DNA from 3 places in the Streptomyces sp. Y7 genome. Region 2 is predicted to be linked to each of the others. Evidence: riboswitches for the same ligand, from Rfam matches in the RefSeq annotation. Region 2 holds a riboswitch; each other region holds the start of a gene.

Region 1 (7,014 bases), on a different contig from region 2:
GTTCGTGCGCTCGCACGGGCTGCGGCTGGTGGTCTCGGCGGTGGCCGAGCTGGAGTCCGGCAACCTCGACGCCGCCTGCGAGCAGGGCGTGCGGGCGGTGGAGGTGGCGGGACGGATATCGTCCGCGCGCACCACGGAGTACGTGAAGGACCTGCTGCACCGTCTGGAGCCCTACGGCGACGAGCCGCGGGTCGTCGAGCTGCGCGAGCGGGCCCGGCCGCTGCTCATGGCACCGGCCTAGGGGCCGGCGTTCGGATCAGGACCCAGGTGACGCGCCCGGGAGACCGGCGGCTCGGCATCCCCGGGCCGCCGCCCGTCCGTGGCGCCCTTCGTGCTGCCCGGCGGGCCATCGACGCGGCCGACGGGACGACCCACGTCCCAGCGGCTTGCGGGACGACCCATGCCCCAGCGGCTTGCGGGACGACCCACGCCCCAGCGGCTTGCGCGATGATTCCTGCCCCGGCGGTCGACGTGATGATCCACGCCCCGGCGGCCGGCGTGACGGTCCATACGCCGCCGGACGGCTGCCGCACCGTCGAAGCGGAGCTTGAACGTCCGGTGGCCGGTTCACGGCAGGTGAGTGGCCGGATCTCCCGGTCCTGCCCCAGGTTCTCCCCCGGAATCACCGGGAATCGCCTCGCCGGACGGCACCTCGTGCGGAGCGCGGCGTTCCGATGGTTTGACCGCGCTGTCAGTGGCGCAAGGCATTATCGAAACCGGGAGGTGGGGCAGGTGCGGGCGATCGCTTACGACTGTGACGTGCTCGTGGTCGGCGGTGGCATCGTCGGGCTGGCCACGGCGTACGCGATCACGCGCGCTGCGCCGGGCACCCGGGTGACCGTGCTGGAGAAGGAGCCGGGACCGGCCCGCCACCAGACGGGACGCAACAGCGGGGTCATCCACAGCGGGATCTACTACCGGCCGGGATCCCTCAAGGCGCGGTACGCGGTGCGGGGCGCCGCCGAGATGGTCAAGTTCTGCGCGGAGTACGGCATCGCGCACGCCGTCACCGGCAAGCTGATCGTCGCGACCGAGCGCGAGGAGCTGCCGCGGCTGCACGCCCTGGTCCAGCGCGGCCGGGAGAACGGCATTCCGGTACGGGAGCTGCGGGCGGCGCAGATCGAGGAGTACGAACCGGAGGTGCGCGGGCTGGCCGCCATACACGTCGGCACGACGGGCGTGTGCGACTTCGTCGGGGTCGCCCGGCAGCTCGCCGAGGGCTCCGGGGCGGAGATCCGCTACGGCGCACAGGTCGAGCGCGTCGACCGGCGGGCGGACCTGGGGGTCGCGGTACGGACGACGGCCGGGGACGTGGTGCGCGGGCGGGTCCTGGTGAACTGCGCCGGGCTGTACTGCGACGAGGTGGCCCGGATGACCGGGGACGAGCCGGAGGTGCGGATCGTGCCGTTCCGGGGCGAGTACTACTCCCTGGCGCGCCCCGAGCTGGTGCGGGGACTGGTGTATCCGGTGCCGGATCCGGCGTTCCCGTTCCTCGGGGTGCACCTCACACGCGGGATCGACGGCGGTGTGCACATCGGCCCGAACGCGGTGCCGGCGCTGGCCCGCGAGGGCTACGGCTGGGGTGTCGTACGACCGGGAGAGGTCGGGACGACGCTGGCCTGGCCCGGGGCATGGCGGATGGCGCGGCGGCACTGGCGGTACGGCGCCGGGGAGCTGCGGCGGTCGGTGTCCAAGGGGGCGTTCACGGTGGCGGTGCGCAGATTGCTGCCGGCGGTCACGTCGGACGATCTGGTGCCCTCGGCGGCGGGCGTGCGGGCGCAGGCGGTGCTCCGGGACGGATCACTGGTGGACGACTTCCTGATCCGCGAGGGCGCCCGGGCCGTGCACGTGCTGAACGCTCCGAGCCCCGCGGCGACGGCGTCCCTGCCGATCGGCCGGGAGGTGGCGCGCAGGGCGTTGGCGGTGCTGGGCTCCGTGTGAGCCGGCAGCCCGCGCCGCCCGGGGGCGCGGACCCGCGCGGATGCGGTCGGGGAGCGGCCGTGGGTCTCCCCGTCCCGCTCCCCGTAAAATCGGCCCCACTGTGTCTGACTCCCTCAACGCCTCCGAAGCCCCCCGGCCCGCCGCCCCCACCCAGCCCGAGACCGGTGGGGACGGGCTGCGCCATGTCCCCGGGATCTCCGTCCGGCACACCCGGGCCAAGGGTGAGCCCCGTTTCCCGGACGGGCCCAGGGCCGATCCCGCCGGGTCGCACTTCGAGCGGCGGATCCGCAGCTTCCAGCCGCGGCGCAGCAGGGTGACCGCGGGGCAGGCGGACGCGCTGCAGCGGCTGTGGCCCAAGTGGGGCCTGGACATCGACGGGCAGCAGGTGGTCGACCTGGCCGAGCTGTTCGGGAACGACAACCCCGTCGTCCTGGAGATCGGCTTCGGCATGGGCGAGGCGACCGCGCAGATGGCCGCCGGCGACCCCGGCACCAACATCCTCGCCGTCGACGTCCACACCCCGGGGCAGGGAAACCTCCTCAACCTCGCCGACCACCACGGTCTCGGCAACATCCGGGTGGGCAACGGCGACGCCATCATCCTGTTGCGGGAGATGCTGGAGCCGGACGCGCTCGACGGACTGCGCGTCTACTTCCCGGACCCGTGGCCGAAGAAGCGGCACCACAAGCGGCGGCTCATCCAGCCCGAGTTCCTCGACCTCGCCGCGACCCGGCTGCGGCCCTGCGCGCTGGTGCACTGCGCCACCGACTGGGAACCGTACGCCGAACAGATGCTCGAAGTTCTGGCGGCGCATCCCGACTTCGAGAACACCGTCGCCGACGGCGGTTTCGCGCCCCGTCCCGAGTTCCGGCCGCTGACCCGTTTCGAGGGCCAGGGACTGGACAAGGGTCATGTGGTGAACGACCTGCTCTTCCGCCGCGTACAGCGGTAGGAGCAGCGGGAACAACAGCACCGACGACCGTCCGCCGAGGACATCGACAGCAGCATCGACAGCAACCCCTCACCGGCGCCCGAGCCCCCCTCGCGCTGCTGCGGGCGGCGCCTCTGCCTCGTTAGGGTCAATGCCGTGGCCACCTGTCCCCCGTACCCGACGCACCCCACCGGTCCCACCGGCGGCGCACTGCGGCACGCGCACTGGTGGCAGCGGCGGTGGGTGCGCTACGGCGCGCTCAGCACCCTCCTCGCGCTCTCCGGGCTGGTGATCCTCGCGCTGGTGCGCGAGCAGACCGGGACCGAGGGGTTCCTGGTCGGACTCGGGCTCGCCGTGCTGCCCGTGCCGCTGCTGGTGGCGTCCTTCCGCTGGCTGGACCGGGTCGAGCCGGGCCCTTGGCGCAATCTGCTGTTCTCCTTCGCCTGGGGTGCCTGCGCCGCGGCGCTGATAGCGATCGTCGCGAACAGCTTCGCGACCAGATGGATAGCGACCGCGACGGCGGATCCCTCGCACGCGGACACCCTGGGAGCGACCGTCATAGCGCCCGTGGTGGAGGAGTTGGCGAAGGCCGCGGCCGTGCTGCTGGTCTTCCTCTTCCGCCGCCGGGACTTCACCGGCATCGTCGACGGCGTGGTGATAGCCGGGGTCACCGCCACCGGCTTCGCGTTCACCGAGAACATCCTCTACCTCGGCACCGCCTTCGGTACCGACCAGCTCTCCGGCGACAGCGGCATCGCCTCCGTCACGGCGGCGACCTTCTTCGTCCGCGTCATCATGTCGCCCTTCGCGCACCCGCTCTTCACCGTGCTGACCGGCATCGGCTTCGGAATCGCCGCGCTGTCGGGCGAGCGCCAGCATGTGCGCCGGGTCCTGCTCCCGTTCCTCGGCCTGCTGCTCGCGATGGGCATGCACGCCCTGTGGAACGGCTCCTCCACCTTCGGCGAGTACGGCTTCTTCGCCGTGTACGCGACCCTCATGGTGCCCGCGTTCGGGCTGCTGACCTGGCTGGTGATCTGGACCCGCCAGCGCGAGCTGCGGACCGTGCGTGAGGAACTGCCCGCCTATGTCATGGCCGGGTGGCTGTCGCCGGGCGAGCCGTTCGCGCTGGGCTCGATGCGGGACCGCCGGGTGGCCCGGCAGTACGCGCGTCGGCGCGGCGGACGGGCGGCGGCGCGGACGGTCGCGCAATACGAGGCCTACGCCACGTCGCTGGCGTTCCTGCGGCACCGGGGACGCCTCGGGAAGGCCGGCGCGGACTTCGTCGTACGGGAACAGGAGCTCCTGCAGGCCCTGTGGCACCGCCGGGAGTTCGCCCGCCCGGCCCTGGAACACGCGGCCTCAGCACAGGCCCGGCAGGCACACGAGCACGGATACGGGCACGGGCACGGGTACGGGTACGGGTACGCATACCCGGCGCCGGCGCCGGTCTACTGGCAGTCCTACGGCCAGGTCGACGGGCCCGGGTACGGCCCGACGGCGCCGTACCCCGCGTACAACCCGTACCGGACGTGACCGGGCCGGCGCACGGGAAGCGTTGACCGGCTCCGCGGACATGCCGAAAACCGGCAGCCCTGACGTCGGGGGGTCGTCGCCAGGACCGCCGGGGATCAGAAGTGGATACCCGTTTCGGGGTGGGTCAGGGGGTGAGGCCCTTGCCCTGGAGCCAGGCCATCGGGTCGATGCCGTTGGTGCTGCCGTCGGGGTGCACCTCGAGGTGCAGGTGGGCGCCGGTCACGTTGCCGGTGGCACCCACGCGGCCGATGACGTCGCCGGTGTTGACCTTCTGGCCCACGCTGACGCTGATCGAGGACTGGTGCGCGAACCAGAGCTCGGTGCCGTCGTCGAGGGTGATCTCGGTCTTGTAGCCGTAGGAGCCGTCCCAGCCGGCGAAGGTGACCGTGCCGGAGTGGATCGCCTTGATCAGCGTCCCGGTGGGGGCGGCGAAGTCGAGGCCGGTGTGGTACCCGGAGGACCAGTAGGCGCCGGCCTGGCCGAACGTCGAGGTGATCGTGTACGAGGAGGTCGGCAGCGTGTACTGCTTGGCCAGCTCGGCGAGGCGCTCGGCCTCGGCCTTCTTGCGGGCCTCCTCCTCGGCGGCGGCCTTCGCGGCGGCGGCCTTGGCCTTGGCCTCGGTCTCCGCCTTGGCGGCCGCTTCGGCGGCCTCCTTCTCGGCGGCGGCGACGGCGGCCGCGGCGGCCTTGCTGTCGATCTGGTCCTGCTGGAGCTCGGCCTGCGCGATGATCCGGCTGCGCAGCGCCTCACCGGCGTCCGAGGTGCCCTGCGCGGTCTGCTCGGTCGTCTCGCCCATCGTGCTGAGGGCGGTGGCCGTGTCCTCGGCGGGCTCGGAGGAGTCGTCGGAGATCAGCGGCAGGTCGGGCATGGTGATGGCGACCGGCGGCTTGCCGCTGTTCGCGCTGGCCATGCCGCCCGCGCCGACGGCGGCTATGACGCCTACGCCGAGAACGGTGGAGCTGCGGGCGAGTCCCCCGCCACGCTGCTTGGAGACGCGGTGCCTGCCACGAACGGGACGAAGGGAATCCGCGGTGGGGTTCCACTCCTCGAACGGGCCCTCGTCGGTGCGGTTGCGGTCGTAGCCGAAGGTTTCCGTGCTGCGCTGACTCGGCACGAACGGGGCTTGCGGAGCAGGCCGGTTGGACGCCACGTGGGCGTACTCCTTTCCTTCCTTCTCGCCTACCGGGTTAGCTGACGGGTTCGGAGCAGGAAGGTCTCCTACGCGCGTATATCAACCGTGACTTCCCGGCGATATCCGCGCGATTCACCCCAGGGTGGTGGTTCCCCGGCTCCCTTGCGGGACTCGGCGCGTGCGCACGGAGCCGACTCTTGTGACGGCTGGGACGACCGCGCTGCGTTATCGAACGTTAATAGACGCGGGGTGCGGATTCCAAGCTGTTCCTCTTGATCATTAACGATTTCCGCCTGGACTTACGGGTCACGAGTGGCCTAAATCGGGCGAGTTGGCCAAACCTCAGAGACCACATAGGTATTGACGGTGTGTCAGTTGTTATGCGGAGGGGGGTCGTCCGATCACCCCCGGTGACGACGATCAGGGCCGGCGTACGGCCATGAGCGCCATGTCGTCCGCCATTCCTCCACCGGAGTGCCGTCTCACCTCCACCGAAAGCACACCAAGCAGGGCACCGGGTTCGCGCAGCGCGTTGGCGCGTCCCGCGAGACCCGTCTCGGGGTCGTAGAACCGCCCGCCCTCGTCCCGTGCCTCGGACAGTCCGTCGGTGTACAGCAGCAGCGTGGCCCCGCCCGGGAAGGCGGCCTCGTCGGCCCGGTCGGGCCAGGCGCCCAGTTCGCCCATGCCGAGCGGCAGGGCGGGTTCGGTGGCGGGCAGCGGCCGTACGGTCCCGTCGGCGTACAGCAGCAGCGGTGACGGATGCCCGCGGTTGACGAGGCGCACGATCGCCTCGCCGTGCGGGAGTTCGGCGAGTACGGCGGTGGTGAACCCCTCGCGGGCCTCGATCCCTTCGCGCCGGGTGCGCTCGCGCGCCAGGGCCCGCTCCAGCCGCTGCGCGACCGCCTCCAGCGTGGCCTCCTGCTCCGCGGCCTCCCTGAAGGCGCCGATCACGACGGCGACCGCGCCGACCGCGCTCATGCCCTTGCCGCGCACGTCCCCGACGATCAGCCGGACGCCGTGCGGACTGTCCTGCACCGCGTACAGGTCCCCGCCGATGGAGGCGCCCTCCTGCGCCGCCTCGTAGCGCGCGGCGATCTCGAAGCCGCCGATCCGCTCGGCGGGCTCCGGCAGGACGGCCCGCTGGGCGGCCTCGGCGATCTCACGGACGGAGGCGAGGCGCTCGTCGCTGCGGCGGACGAGGAGATGGATGAGGACGGCGAGCACGGAGACGACCACGGTGGTGACCAACTCGGTGATCACCTCCGCCTTGGGCAGGCCGCCGTGCAGGCCGCGGAGCACGAGCAGCACGGTGACGGCCACGACGCCGGTGAGCACCGTGCCGCGCAGCGAGTAGAGAGGGGCGGCGACCAGGGGCGCGGCGGTGAAGAAGGGAGCACCGGTGAAGTCGGTGGGCGTGACGTGGTCGTACACGGCACCCATCGCGATCAGCAGGGCGGGGAGCGACCGGACGAACCGG
Region 2 (7,014 bases):
CGCGAGGTCGACCTGCTCGTCGATGTCGCGCACGGAGCGGTGCGCGGGAACTCCGTCGACCTCCTTGAGGTCCTCCGGGAACGCCTTGTTCACGGCGTACAGCCGTCCCGTGAAGCCGGCGTCCCTGATGTTGCCGAGGACGCCGCGGCCGACGCCGCCGGGGGTGCGGCCGGTGCCGATGACGGCGACGGAGCCGGGCGTCAGCAGCCGGCGCACGGACCTGGCCTCGGCGCGCTGCTCGCGCGCGTACTGCACGGCGAGCGAGCGGTCGGTCGGCTCCAGGTCGAACTCCAGGCGCACCACGCCGTCCTCGAAGCTGCGCTTCTGCGTGTACCCGGCGTCCGTGAACACCTTGATCATCTTGCTGTTGGCCGGCAGCACCTCGGCGGCGAACCGGCGGATGTCGCGCTCGCGGGCGACCGCGGCGATGTGCTCCAGGAGGGCGGAGGCGACGCCGCGCCCCTGGTGGGCGTCCTGGACGAGGAAGGCGACCTCGGCCTCGTCGGCCGGTGCGGACGCGGGCATTCCGTCAGCGCCGATCCGGTCGTAGCGTACGGTGGCGATGAACTCGCCGCCCACCGTGGCCGCGAGTCCCACCCGGTCCACAAAGTCGTGGTGCGTGAAGCGGTGGACGTCCTTCGCGGACAGTCGCGGGTAGGGCGCGAAGAAGCGGTAGTACTTCGACTCGTCCGACACCTGCTCGTAGAAGCTGACCAGGCGCTCGGCGTCATCAACGGTGATGGGGCGGATGCGCGCGGTGCCGCCGTCGCGCAGCACCACGTCGGCTTCCCAGTGGGCGGGGTACTCGTGCCTGTCCGAGGCGCTCTGCATGGGGCCCAGATTACGGCTCGCGTACGACAACGGCGCGAGGCAGTCTGTTCGGGACGTCACGTGGGGTCGAGGCCGCGACCCCACGGTCACTTCGGGAGGGACAGCCGTCCCGTTCCGGCGTGCTTCACGAGTGTGGGAAACTGGTCTAGACAACCCTGAGAACCGAAGGGCAGCATCACATGGCTGAGCGCCGCGTCAACGTCGGCTGGGCCGAGGGCCTCCACGCCCGCCCCGCCTCCATCTTCGTCCGAGCCGCCACGGCCGCAGGCGTCCCGGTGACGATCGCCAAGGCTGACGGCAACCCCGTCAACGCGGCCTCCATGCTGGCGGTCCTGGGCCTGGGCGCCCAGGGCGGCGAGGAGATCGTCCTCGCCTCCGACGCCGAGGGTGCGGACGCCGCCCTCGACCGTCTGGCCAAGCTGGTCTCCGAGGGACTCGAGGAACTGCCCGAGACGGTCTGAACGACCTGAACGGGCCTCCGTAGCGAACGGTGAAGCCGCGTCCGCCTTTCCGGCGGGCGCGGCTTTACTGTTTCAGCGGGCGCCGCCTCGCTGTTTCGGGCAGGCGCCGACGGAATTCACGGCGCGACCGGTCGTGAATCCGAAAAGGGCAGCGGAAATTCCTCCCCGCCGAATACCTTCTCTTTGTATACGGCGCGCGTGTTAATGCCGCAGGCTCGGCATGTTTACGGGATGTTGCGAATTCCTCACACGGTCCGCGCGCTCGCCGCCCGCGGCGAACCGCAGGCGGTGCGCGGAGAGGGAGCGCTCGGTGTGCAGCGCCGTGATCGCGCGGGCGCGTTCGCCGTCGCCGCGCGCCACCGCGTCCACGATCGCGCCGTGCTCGGCCCAGGACTCCACGGGATCGACCGGCGCTTCCACGGCGTACATCCAGGCGATCTTGTGGCGCAGCTGAGCCAGGATCGAGGTCAGGGCCGGACTGCCGGTGGACTGGGCGAGCGTCTCGTGGAACCAGCCGCCCAGGGAGCGCAGGTCGTCGCTGTTTCCCCGCCTGGCCCGCTCCTGCCCCAGCCTGACCAGGCCGCGCAGGACCTTCAGATGGGCCTCGGTGCGCCGCTGGGCGGCCCGGGAGGCGCCGAGGGGCTCCAGCAGGCCGCGCATCTCCAGCAGGTCGGCGGCCTCCTGCTCGGTCGGTTCGGCGACGCACGCGCCCGCGTGACGCCGGGTCACCACGAAGCCCTCCGCCTCCAGGGTGCGCAGGGCCTCCCGCACGGGGACGCGGGAGACGCCGTAGCGGCGGGCGAGCAGTTCCTCGGTGAGCCGGCCGCCACGCTCGTAGACACCGGCGACGATGTCGTCCCGGATCGCCGTGCACACCGAGTGCGCCGGAATACGCATGCCCGACCTCCGCCTTAATCCCCGTGAAACGTCGACCAATGACGTGTTCCCGAGGACTCTATTGCAACCGGCCGGAATTTCCGACGGGGAGCCGAAATCCATGCATATTTTTTGGTCAGCGGGGGGTCGAAAACATCGAAAGCCCCGGCTCGGGGAGCCGGGGCTTCGAAGGGACGCGCGGGGGGCAGCGTCAGACGTTCACGCCGTGCCCGCGCAGATAGGCCACGGGGTCGATGTCGGAGCCGTACTCCGCCGTGGTGCGGGCCTCGAAGTGCAGATGCGGCCCGGTGACGTTGCCGGTGGCGCCGGAGAGGCCTATCTGCTGGCCCGGGGTGACGGACTGGCCCACCGAGACGCCGATGGACGACAGGTGGCCGTACTGCGTGTACGTGCCGTCGTTCATCTTGATCACGACGTTGTTGCCGTACGACCCGCCCCAGCCGGCCTCGACGACGGTGCCGGCACCGACGGCGTGCACGGACGTGCCGCTCGCGGCGTGGAAGTCGACGCCGGTGTGGCTGCCGGAGGACCAGACGGCACCGCCGGTCTTGTAGCCGGTGGAGACGTACGAGCCGGCGATCGGGGCGACGTACGACAGCAGGCGCTTGCGCTCGGCCTCGCGGGCGGCGCGCTCCTTGGCCTCGCGCTTCGCCTCGGCCTGCGCGGCCGCCTTCTCGCGCGCGGCCTCCTGAGCGGCCTTCTTCGCGGCGGCGGCCTCGGCGGCGGCCCGTTCCTGGGCGATCGCCTGGGCGTCGATCTGGTCCACGATCGAGTTCTCGACGGTGACGACCGGGATGAGGCCGGTCTGCTCGGCGGCGGGCTCGGCGGCCAGCGCCGGGGCGGCCAGGGTGCCGACGACTCCGGTGGCGGTGAGCGCGGCGACTCCGGCCGCGCGGGCGGTGGTGCGCTCGAACCGGCCGGGCCTACGGTGCTTCCCGGTGGGGCGGTTCTTCCCCGTGGCGCAGGTGAACGCCATGAAGTGGCTGGTCCTTTCCTTCCCTCTCGCCTACCGGGTTAGCTGACGGGTTCGGAGCAGGAAGGTCTCCTACGGACCCCCTCGCGACTCGCGCGGGCGTCCGATTCACCCCAGGGACTACGGGTGGGTCCCCGGCTCCCCTGGCTCGCGCCGTACGGGGACTCGGCGATGACTGTCCGGTGCCGCGGGCGCGGCGCACTGCCTGACGGACAGCCCGGAAGACGCTAAACGCGGCATCTTTCAATCCCCAAACGGATCGCGGCTTTTGTAGCGCATCCCACAGGCCAGACAGGCAACCTCTCCCTCAATTCGGGCATAAAGGGGCCCTGGTGACTCTTGGGTCACCAGGGCCCCTGCACGCGCGTGGCGCCGGACGGCGCGAGCTCGTCCTCTACTCGGCTGCCACGACGGTCACTTCACCGATGCCGAGGGCCTCGACGGGCTCCCGGATCTCGGCCGCGTCGCCGACGAGGATCGTGACCAGACGGTCCACCGGGAAGGCGCTCACGGCCGCCGCGGTGGCCTCGACCGTGCCGGTCGCGGCCAGCTGCTGGTACAGCGTCGCCTGGTAGTCGTCGGGCAGGTGCTGCTCGACCTGGTCGGCCAGCGTGTTCGCCACGGAGGCGGCGGTCTCGTACTTCAGCGGCGCCACCCCGACGAGGTTCTGCACGGCGAAGTCCCGCTCGGCGTCGGTGAGCCCCTCGGCGGCGACCCCGCGCAGGACCTTCCAGAGGTCGTCGAGGGCCGGACCGGTGTTCGGGGTGTCGACGGAGCCGCTGATGGCGAGCATCGCCGCGCCCGTGCCGTCCGGGGCGGAGCGCAGGACCTGGCCGAAGGCCCGCACGCCGTAGGTGTAGCCCTTCTCCTCACGCAGGACCTTGTCCAGCCGGGAGGTGAGGGTGCCGCCGAGGCAGTAGGTGCCGAGCACCTGCGCGGGCCACACGCGGTCGTGCCGGTCCGGGCCGACACGGCCGATCAGCAGCTGCGTCTGGACCGCGCCGGGACGGTCGACGATGACGACGCGTCCGGTGTCGTCCGCGATGACCGGCGGGACCGCGCGCGCCTCGCCCGGGGAGCCGGTCCAGGCGCCCAGGGTGTCGCCGAGCAGGGCGTCGAGGTCGACGCCGGTGAGGTCGCCGACGACCACGACGGTGGAGGTGGCGGGGCGTACGTGCCGCTCGTAGAAGGCGCGTACGGACGCCGCGTCGATGCCGGCGACGGTCTCCTCGGTGCCCTGGCGCGGGCGGGACATGCGCGCGGTCGCCGGGAACAGCTCCTTGGAGAGCTCCTTGGCGGCCCGGCGCGAGGGGTTGGCCAGCTCGTGCGGGATCTCGTCGAGCCGGTTGTTCACCAGGCGCTCGACCTCGCTGTCCTCGAACGCGGGCGCCCTGAGGGCGTCGGCGAGCAGGCCGAGCGCCTTGGACAGCCGGGAGGCGGGCACCTCCAGGCTGACCCGGACGCCGGGGTGGTCGGCGTAGGCGTCGAGCGTGGCGCCGCAGCGCTCCAGCTCGGCGGCGAACTCCTCGGCGGTGTGCTTGTCGGTGCCCTCGGACAGGGCGCGCGCCATGATCGTGGCGATGCCGTCGAGGCCCTTCGGCTCGGCGTCCAGGGGCGTGTCCAGGAGCACCTCGACGGCGACGACCTGCTGGCCGGGGCGGTGGCAGCGCAGGACCGTGAGGCCGTTGTCCAGCATGCCGCGATCGGGCGCCGGGAACGCCCAGGGCCGGGCCTGGCCCGCCTGGGGCTGCGGGTGGAACTCCATGCTGGCGAGCTCGGTCACTGCGCCGACTCCTCGTTCTGGTCGGTGGCGGGGGCGGCCCCGTCGCCGGCGGCGGCTTCCGGTTCCTCGGCCTCGTCGGCGACCGGCTCGTACACGAGCACCGCGCGGTTGTCGGGGCGCAGCCGGGCCTGGGCGACGGCCTTGACCTCCTCGGCGGTGACGTCGAGGACGCGCTGGACGGCGGTGAAGGCGAGCTGCGGGTCGCCGAACAGGACGGCGTACCGGCACAGTTCGTCGGCGCGGCCCGCGACGGTGCCGAGCCGGTCCAGCCACTCGCGCTCCAGCTGGGCCTGCGCGCGCTCCATCTCCTCGGCGGTGGGGCCCTCCTGCGCGAAGCGGGCGAGCTCCTCGTCGACGGCCGACTCGATGACGGGCACCTCGACGTCACCGGAGGTCTTCACGTCCAGCCAGCCCAGCGAGGGCGCGCCGGACAGGCGCAGCAGGCCGAAGCCGGCCGCCACGGCCGTACGGTCGCGCCGCACGAGCCGGTTGTACAGGCGGGAGGACTCGCCGCCGCCGAGCACGGTCAGCGCCAGGTCGGCGGCGTCGCACTCGCGCGTGCCGTCGCTCGGGAGGCGGTAGGCGGCCATCATCGCCCGCGCGGGGACGTTCTCCTCGACGACCTCGCGCAGCTGCTCGCCGATGACCTCCGGCAGCGAGCCGTCGCGCGGGGCGGGCTTGCCGTCGTGCCCCGGGATGGTGCCGAAGTACTTCTCGACCCAGGCGAGCGTCTGCTCCGGGTCGATGTCGCCGACGACGGACAGCACGGCGTTGTTGGGCGCGTAGTAGGTGCGGAAGAACGCGCGGGCGTCCTCCAGGCTGGCCGCGTCCAGGTCGGCCATCGAACCGATCGGCGTGTGGTGGTAAGGGTGTCCGTCGGGGTACGACAGCGCGGTCAGCTTCTCGAAGGCCGTGCCGTACGGGACGTTGTCGTAGCGCTGGCGGCGCTCGTTCTTGACGACGTCCCGCTGGTTCTCGAGGCTCACCTCGTCGAGTGCCGTCAGGAGGCTGCCCATGCGGTCGGCCTCCAGCCACAGCGCGAGCTCCAGCTGGTGGGCGGGCATGGTCTCGAAGTAGTTGGTGCGCTCGAAGCTGGTGGTGCCGTTCAGCGAACCACCGGCGCCCTGGACGAGCTCGAAGTGCCCCGTGCCCTTGACGCTGTTCGAGCCCTGGAACATCAGGTGCTCGAAGAGGTGGGCGAGTCCGGTACGGCCCTTGACCTCGTGGCGGGAGCCGACGTCGTACCAGAGGCAGACCGCGGCGACCGGCGTGAGGTGGTCCTCGGAGAGCACCACGCGCAGCCCGTTGGCCAGGCGGTGCTCCGTCGCGGTGAGGCCGCCGGATTGTGCCTCCGGTGTGGCCGTGTGACCCATGGGCAAGGTGTCCTTCCGGTCGCGTGCACTTCGTTGTGCCGAGCAGTTCGGCATGAGTTCCTGCCACTGTATGCAGCGTGCGAAGGCTCGGCGAAGTTCCCGGTCAGAACCGCTGCCTCGGGACGCGCGTGTGGCGCGTGGGTCGGATGTGCCGTGTGTGCGCGGGGCGGTCACTCCGGCGAGTGAACGCTTGTGGGGCGTGAGCTTGCCACCGGGGTCGGAGTGCCTGTGCGGGCTCCCTGGTCCAGGCCTGTCGGTGCTCGATGGCGGAGTCGGTCGCCGACGAGGGCCGGCGTCGGCGACACTTCTCAGGCGCCGGGCCGGAGCCCAACATCGGGTCCTGGTCGGTGGTTGTCAGTGCCGCGGTCCACAATGGTCCGCGTCAGATCCGTCCACGCTTCAGCAAGGAGCCGGCAGCGATGGCCCGCCGTAGCACGAAGACCCCGCCGCCCGACGACTCGTACGAGGAGAAGATCCTCGACATCGACGTCGTCGACGAGATGCAGGGCTCCTTCCTCGAGTACGCGTACTCGGTCATCTACTCCCGCGCCCTGCCCGACGCCCGCGACGGCCTCAAGCCGGTGCATCGCCGCATCGTGTACCAGATGAACGAGATGGGCCTGCGCCCCGACCGCGGCTATGTGAAGTGCGCCCGCGTGGTCGGCGAGGTCATGGGTAAGTTGCACCCGCACGGCG
Region 3 (7,014 bases), on a different contig from region 2:
GAAGGGCGGCTCCGAGATCACATGGCCGTTGACGGCCACCGAGACACGCAGGTCGTAGCCGCCGGGTTCGGTCTCGGAGCCGGAGTCGTCCAGGTACGGCAGCAGGGGGTGCGTGCGCTGCGGCGGTGCCACCCGCGCGTCGTCCAGGGCGTCCAGCGGGGTGATCCACGCCGACACCGACGTGGTGAAGGACTTGCCGAGGAAGGGGCCGAGCGGGACGTACTCCCAGGCCTGGATGTCGCGTGCCGACCAGTCGTTGAGCAGGCACAGGCCGAAGACGTGCTCCCGGTAGTCGCCCAGCGCGACCGGCTCGCCCATGCGCGACGGCGTACCGACCACGAAACCGACCTCGGCCTCGATGTCGAGGCGGATCGAGGGGCCGAAGACCGGCGCCGGATCGGTGGGGGCCTTGCGCTGCCCCGACGGGCGCACGACCTCCGTGCCGGACACCACGACCGTGCCGGAGCGGCCGTGGTAGCCGATCGGCAGGTGCTTCCAGTTCGGGGTCAGGGAGTCCGCGGCGTCGGGGCGGAAGATCTGGCCGACGTTCCGGGCGTGGTTCTCGGAGGCGTAGAAGTCGACGTAGTCGGCGACCTGGAAGGGCAGGTGCAGGGTCACCGAGGACAGGGGGTGGAAGAGGTCGCGGATGGCGTCCTGGTGCGCCGGCACCGTCACCCAGGCCGTCAGCGCGCGCCGCACGTCGGACCAGGTGGTGCGGCCGGCGGCGAGGAGCGGGTTCAGGGAGTCCTGTGCGAGCAGCGGGGCGTAGGGCGAACCGAGGGCGTGGGCTGCCCTGCCCGCGTCGAGGACGTGGTCGCCGAGCCGGACGCCGACCCGTCGCGCGGAGTCCGAACCGGGAAGGGAGAAGACGCCGTACGGAAGGTTGTGCGTGCCGAAGGGGTCGCCCTCGGGGAGATCGAAGGGGGGCATGGGGTGCTGCCTCACTCTCATACGCTCCGTATGCCATGTGGTCGGTCGGGCCACACGTTACGGGTGAGCCGCCTGCCTTGGGCAGTGCGAGAACCCGCGTCGCCGGGGCCGGTGAAACAGCAGGTCGTCACCCTCGGCGGGGTATCGCGCGCACGACGTGGCCACGGGGGAGTGAAATCGCGGCGGGCGGACGGCAGTTGCGCGTCCATTAGCAGAAATGGAACCGGAACAGGTGTCAACACATGTGAACACAGCAGCCGTCCGGTTCAGGTCGAGTCGATGGGGCCTCCTGTCCGTATTCTCTGATCATGGCCCCACCCATCGCATATTCACTCATCGCCACTGACCTGGACGGGACGCTGCTCCGAGGTGACGACACGCTCTCGGACCGGACCCTCGACGCGCTCGCGCGGGTGGCGGCGGCCGGTGCCCAGCACCTCGTCGTCACCGGGCGGCCGGCGCCCAGAGTGCGGCCGCTGCTGGACATCCTGGGCAGTACGGGGCTCGCGGTGTGCGGACAGGGCGCGCAGCTGTACGACGCCGGCGCGGATCGTCTGCTGTGGTCCGTGACGCTGGACCGGGAGCTGGCGGAGACCGCGCTCGGCAAGATCGAGGCCGAGGTGGGCCAGGTGTACGCGGCCGTCGACCAGGACGGCGTGGACGGGCTCACGCTCATCGAGCCCGGCTATCTGATGCCGCACCCCACGCTGCCCGCGGTACGCGTCAGGCGCCGTGACGACCTGTGGTGCGAGCCGATCAGCAAGGTGCTGCTGCGCCATCCGACGCTGTCGGACGACGAGTTGGCGGCGACGGCGCGTTCGGTGGTCGGTTCGCTGGCGACGGTCACCATGTCGGGGCCCGGCACCGTCGAACTCCAGCCATGCGGCATCACCAAGGCGACCGGTCTGGCGCTGGCCGCCGAACACCTCGGCCTCGGTCCGCGCGAGACCATCGCGTTCGGGGACATGCCCAACGACATCCCCATGTTCGACTGGGCCGCCCGAGGGGTCGCGATGGCCAACGCGCATCCCGAACTGAAGGCGGTCGCCGACGAGATCACGGAGTCGAACGAGGACGACGGCATCGCCGTCGTCCTCGAGAGACTCTTCGCGGACACCCTGGCACATATCGCCCGGTAAGGGGCTATATGCGCCGATGGGTGGCTCGCGGCTCCTAGTAGGGGCCGTTCACGTTGTCGATCGAGCCGTAGCGGTCGGCCGCGTAGTTGCACGCGGCCACGATGTTCGCCACCGGGTTGTAGGGGTCGTAGACGGTCCCCGGCACGTGGTAGGCCGCGAAGGTGGGGTCGATGACCTGGAGGAGGCCCTTCGACGGGGTGCCGGCCACCGCGTTGGAGTCCCAGTTGTTGATGGCCAGCGGGTTGCCGGACGACTCACGCATGATGTTGCGGTGAATGCCCTCGTACGACCCGGGAATTCCGTTCTGCTCCATGATGTCCAGGGCGTTGCGGATCCAGCCGTCGAGGTTGTCCGGGAACGTCTTCACGGAGGACTGGGTGGCCTGCGCGACGGAGGACTTCTTGACGGGCGCGGCGGCCTTGGAGGCCGTCTTGTCCGACGTGCTGACCTTCTTGGTCGCCCGGACCTTCAGGTCGGTGCCGGGGTGGATCAGCCGGGGGTTGTCGCCGATGGCCTTGCGGTTGTCCTTGTAGAGCTGCTTCCAGCCGCCCTGGGCGTCGTACCGGTCGGCGATGCCGTAGAGGGTGTCGCCCTTCTTGGTGGTGTACGCGACGGACCCGACCTTGGCCGTGGCGGGCTCGGCGGCGCTCGCGGTGGTCGCGCTCAGGAGGGGGAGGGCGAGAGCGGCGGTACCGGTTCCGGCGATGACGGCACGACGGGTGAGCGGGTTGGTGCGGGGGCGGCGGTGCTTGCCTCGGGGCATGGCGCTGTTCCTCTCCGACGCCTGCGAGGTGAGCTGTCGGGTTCGGGCGGGAGATGCCCGGCCGGGCCACCGTGCGGCAGCGCGACTTCACCCCTAGCCGGTCCGGTCCGCCATCAAGGCGTCCGGTCCGGCGGCTTACCTGGGTCCCCCGCTCCTGCCGTGCGTGTGTGAGTTGCGTGGGTGGATGACTCGGGCAGCGGCAGGATTAGGCGTCCGCCCGACGAGCGGGAACGTATGCGAGAGCACATGCCCGGAACAAGTGCCGAGGTCACCTCTCGTGCAGTTTGACCATGGTCTGGTGCGTATGGGGCGCTTGATCCTTTGCGGTTGCCAATCCTCAACTTGCTTTCGCGGCAAGGAGGGAAGGGGGTCTTCCCGGCCGGGTGCGCGACCGGTCCGAGTGACCCAACTCACTGGTATGCGCAAGCATGGCAAATCGGGCAATGGCTCCAACTCGCCTATAAGTGGCTGTCCGTGGAGTCCGTTTTTCCCATGTCGGACCGAAAAGCGCCTCTTCGCCCCCGGGGCGGACGGCCTAGCCAAAAGTCACGAAATGGTCCCGGTCGCCGCTGGTCTCGTAGCGGATCCGCCTCGTCGGTCGTCGGCGTTCCCAGGGCCTCTTCGCGGCAACCCGGGCGCTCGGGTGCCCAGGTCCTCATGCGCTGGGGCGCTGGGGCGCTCGGGTTCTCAGGGGCGGACCAACGGGCTTGCGCGTACCGGGAGTTCCTGCGGGCTCGAAGTGCGCCGAGCGTGCGCCCTCCGGTTCCATCAGTGCGGCCCTCGGATGGCGGGACGGCGGCGAGGCTGTGGAACCTCCCCTGTGGTGCCAGTCGTTGTCATGGCAGTCGTCCGGCGGGTGGACCGTGGCGTCCGGCAGGGGGAAGGGGTCGTGGTGCGTCGTCTCGCGGAAGAGGGGCATACGGATACGCGTGAGCGGGGTTCCGTTCGGCCGGTGCGGCGGGCGGGTCGCGCGTCGCGCGTCGCGACTCGGCATGTCCATGTCGCCGTGGGCCGGGGTGGGGAGGTCCTGGGCCGATCGAGGGAGGCGTGGGCGAGGACGGAAGGGGTACTCCCGGACCCGGTGGCGGTGCCGGTGTCGGCTTCGGCGTCGACCTCGGTTCGGGGTACGGGGCGCTACTTCCCTATAAGTCGATCGATATCCGTCCTTATCAGGTGATCAAAAATATTCCGGCCGTGATCCGATACCGCCCGTGGTGGACGGGTGGGCGGCATCGGTGATCGAAACGCGACCGGATACGCTGACTTGAGTGATGGCAGCGACCTATCGACAAACCGTGTAACCGGCAGTGGACACCAGCAGACAGGAGACCCCTCGTGACCGTCGTCGGGCCGTTCGGGCTGAGCGTGCGGGACCAGGCTCTGGAAGCCGATGTCCAGGCCGGATTGGCGGCTGTCGAGGAGGGATTGCTCGAAGCCACCAAGAGTGAGGTCCCCTTCATCACCGAGGCCGCCCAGCACCTGGTGCGAGCGGGTGGGAAGCGGTTCCGGCCGCTGCTGGTGATGCTCACGTCCCAGTTCGGGGACCCGTACGCGCCGGGGGTCGTCCCGTCGGCCGTCGTGGTCGAGCTCACCCATCTGGCGACGCTGTACCACGACGACGTGATGGACGAGGCGGCGGTACGGCGCGGTGTCGACAGCGCGAACGCCCGCTGGGGCAACTCGGTCGCCGTACTGACCGGCGACTTCCTCTTCGCGCGTGCCTCGCACATCCTCGCCGACCTCGGGCCCGAGGCGGTGCGGGTGCAGGCCGAGGCGTTCGAGCGGCTGGTCACCGGACAGATCCTGGAGACGGCGGGCCCGCAGGACGGGCGCGACCCCGTGGACCACTACCTGGACGTGCTCAGCGGGAAGACCGGGTCGCTCGTGGCCGTGTCGTGCCGGTTCGGGGCGATGATGTCGGGCGCCGACGAGGCGGTGGTCGACGTGCTGACGCAGTACGGCGAGCGGCTGGGTGTCGCCTTCCAGCTGGCGGACGACGTCCTGGACATCGCGAGCGACTCGCACGAGTCCGGCAAGACGCCGGGTACGGATCTGCGCGAGGGCGTTCCGACCCTGACGGTGCTGCGGCTGCGGGAGCGGGCCGCGCGGCTGGGGCTGGCCGAGGACATCGCGCTGTGCGAGCTGCTGGACTCCGACCTGAGCGACGACGCGCGGCTGGCGGAGGCGGTGGCCGGACTCCGTGAGCACCCGGCGCTGGAGCAGGCGCGCCGCGACACGGTGCGGTACGCGGAGGAAGCGCGGGCCGCGCTCGCGCCGCTGCCGGACATGTACGCGAAGGCCGCGCTGATGGAGCTGTGCGACGCCGTGGTGCACCGGGCGGGCTGAGGGCCGGCCGACGCGACGGTGTGTATCCGGGGGGCGGCTGAGGAGCCGCCATCCCCGCCTCCCCCGTTCGAGCATGTGATGCAGGTCACAAGTCTGGACTGAGTCCAAACTAAGATCCCCTCCGTATGAATGCCCAGAAGCTGACGCAGGGGGCGTCAGCTGCATTACGGGGAGAAAACAGAATCATGGGCATGAAGACGACGTTCTCGAAGCGCCGTAAGAGCCTGATCGTCACCGCCGTCGCGGTGGCCGCCGCCGGTGGTGTCGCCGCCGCGGTGATTCCCGCCTTCGCCGCCGGAGGAAACCGCGCCGACCACGCGGGCCACGCCGGAAGCGACGCGCAGGGGATCGTGAGCCAGAGCGGAGCCGCCGGAGCGGGCAGCGAGGGCAGCGGCGGCATCGGTGGCAGCGGGGGCACGATCCTCGCGGCCAGTCTTCGCGGGGCCAACGAGGTGCCCGTAGCGGGCGGCCCCGCAGTCGGGGACAAGGACGGTGCCGCCCTGGAGTTCGTGAAGGTCAAGGGCGACAAGGTGTCCGTCGCCGTCACCTGGCGCGGCACCGGCAGGCCGACCGCCCTCCACATCCACCAGGGCGCCAAGGGCACCAACGGCGGCATCAAGGTCGACTTCGGCGGTCTGCTCGGCAAGAGCAGGGGCCACAGCCTCACCGGCACCGTACGGGTGAAGGACCCCGCCGTGCTCAACGCTCTCAAGACCGACCCGAGTTCGTTCTACGCCAACCTCCACACGGCCGAGTTCCCGGGCGGGGCGGTGCGGGGGCAGCTCCACAAGGTCACCGTCGCCGGGTTCGACTTCCGCGACGCGCTCGACAACTTCCAGGCGTCCGTCGTCAAGGGCAAGCAGATCTACGAGTGCAAGCCGGCCGAGGGCGGCGGGTACGCGTTCGCCCAACGGGACGTCAGCGCCGTGCTCGGCGGCCGTATCGCGCACTCGTTCGTGGCACCCAACTCCGGTACGCCGCAGTGGATCGCGCGGGACGGCAGCGCGGTGACCGGGGCGGTCATCTCCAAGACGCCGAACGGCGACAAGAACATCCCCGAGCTCGACCTGAGGGCCACGCAGTCCGGGAAGCACCACGGCCTGCTCGCCGACACCGCCGAGATCCTGCGCCTGAACACCGTCGGCGGCGTGGCCCCCACCGGCTCCTGCACACCCGGCGCGATCGTCGGTGTGCCGTACCAGGCCGACTACGTGTTCCTCAACGGCTGATGCACGGTTGATCCCCGGCTGATCCCTGGCCGCTCCTCGGCCGGCCGGGTGGCGCGGCACCGCCCAGGTCCGGCGCGCACAGGCGGCGTCTTCCCGCACCGACCCCTACGGGTCGGGGGAGGCGCCGCCTCCGTGTGTCATACCGCAGGTGTACACGGAGTTGGCTCCGCAGGCTGACGAATCTTCCTGGCCGATTTGGTCAGATGGAGACCACGGAAAACACCACTCCTCACCGATTCGGGTGAGAATGGCGGCTACGGGGTGGGCGAATGCGGGGTCTTAGGACTCGCGGGCGAGGAATTGAGACGGACAGCCGCCGCCGACGACGGAGGTAGGGCACACATGGCACCGTACGAATCCGAGGACAGCACGACCGCAGGGGAGGCCGACGACCTGCGCGCGGGTCGTCGCAAGGCCGCGCGGTACGTCGTTCCGGTCGCGGTCGTGGGTATCGCGGCGGCGACCATCGGGCTCGTCCCGGCGATCGCCAGCTCCGGCGACCCCGACCTGCCGGAGATCACCGCGCAGCAACTCATCGAGAGGATCGCGAAGTCGGACGTCGAGCAGCTGTCCGGCACCTTCAAGATCACCACTGACCTGGGCCTGC

The links. Region 2 has a riboswitch for cyclic di-AMP ahead of ACGFW6_RS44600 (M23 family metallopeptidase). Riboswitches for the same ligand answer to the same signal wherever they lie in the genome.
Region 1: another riboswitch for cyclic di-AMP. It lies ahead of ACGFW6_RS36720 (M23 family metallopeptidase); the one in region 2 lies ahead of ACGFW6_RS44600 (M23 family metallopeptidase).
Region 3: another riboswitch for cyclic di-AMP. It lies ahead of ACGFW6_RS22345 (LysM peptidoglycan-binding domain-containing protein); the one in region 2 lies ahead of ACGFW6_RS44600 (M23 family metallopeptidase).

What each region holds. Positions count from the first base shown of each region.
Region 1 is NZ_JBIDDQ010000024.1:102,177-109,190, reverse strand. It holds gene ACGFW6_RS36740 (MFS transporter) at 1-241, shown strand, start outside; gene lhgO (L-2-hydroxyglutarate oxidase) at 733-1,941, shown strand; gene trmB (tRNA (guanosine(46)-N7)-methyltransferase TrmB) at 2,042-2,893, shown strand; gene ACGFW6_RS36725 (PrsW family intramembrane metalloprotease) at 3,029-4,405, shown strand; gene ACGFW6_RS36720 (M23 family metallopeptidase) at 4,530-5,555, opposite strand; cyclic di-AMP (ydaO/yuaA leader) riboswitch at 5,567-5,724, opposite strand; gene ACGFW6_RS36715 (PP2C family protein-serine/threonine phosphatase) at 5,958-7,014, opposite strand, start outside.
Region 2 is NZ_JBIDDQ010000047.1:25,740-32,753, reverse strand. It holds gene ACGFW6_RS44615 (GNAT family N-acetyltransferase) at 1-831, opposite strand, end outside; gene ACGFW6_RS44610 (HPr family phosphocarrier protein) at 1,011-1,292, shown strand; gene ACGFW6_RS44605 (GntR family transcriptional regulator) at 1,494-2,189, opposite strand; gene ACGFW6_RS44600 (M23 family metallopeptidase) at 2,380-3,165, opposite strand; cyclic di-AMP (ydaO/yuaA leader) riboswitch at 3,178-3,343, opposite strand; gene ACGFW6_RS44595 (M16 family metallopeptidase) at 3,557-4,945, opposite strand; gene ACGFW6_RS44590 (M16 family metallopeptidase) at 4,942-6,318, opposite strand; gene ACGFW6_RS44585 (DNA topoisomerase (ATP-hydrolyzing) subunit A) at 6,738-7,014, shown strand, end outside.
Region 3 is NZ_JBIDDQ010000008.1:212,220-219,233, reverse strand. It holds gene fahA (fumarylacetoacetase) at 1-930, opposite strand, end outside; gene ACGFW6_RS22350 (HAD family hydrolase) at 1,239-2,069, shown strand; gene ACGFW6_RS22345 (LysM peptidoglycan-binding domain-containing protein) at 2,104-2,832, opposite strand; cyclic di-AMP (ydaO/yuaA leader) riboswitch at 2,838-3,019, opposite strand; gene ACGFW6_RS22340 (polyprenyl synthetase family protein) at 4,168-5,178, shown strand; gene ACGFW6_RS22335 (CHRD domain-containing protein) at 5,370-6,407, shown strand; gene ACGFW6_RS22330 (outer membrane lipoprotein carrier protein LolA) at 6,750-7,014, shown strand, end outside.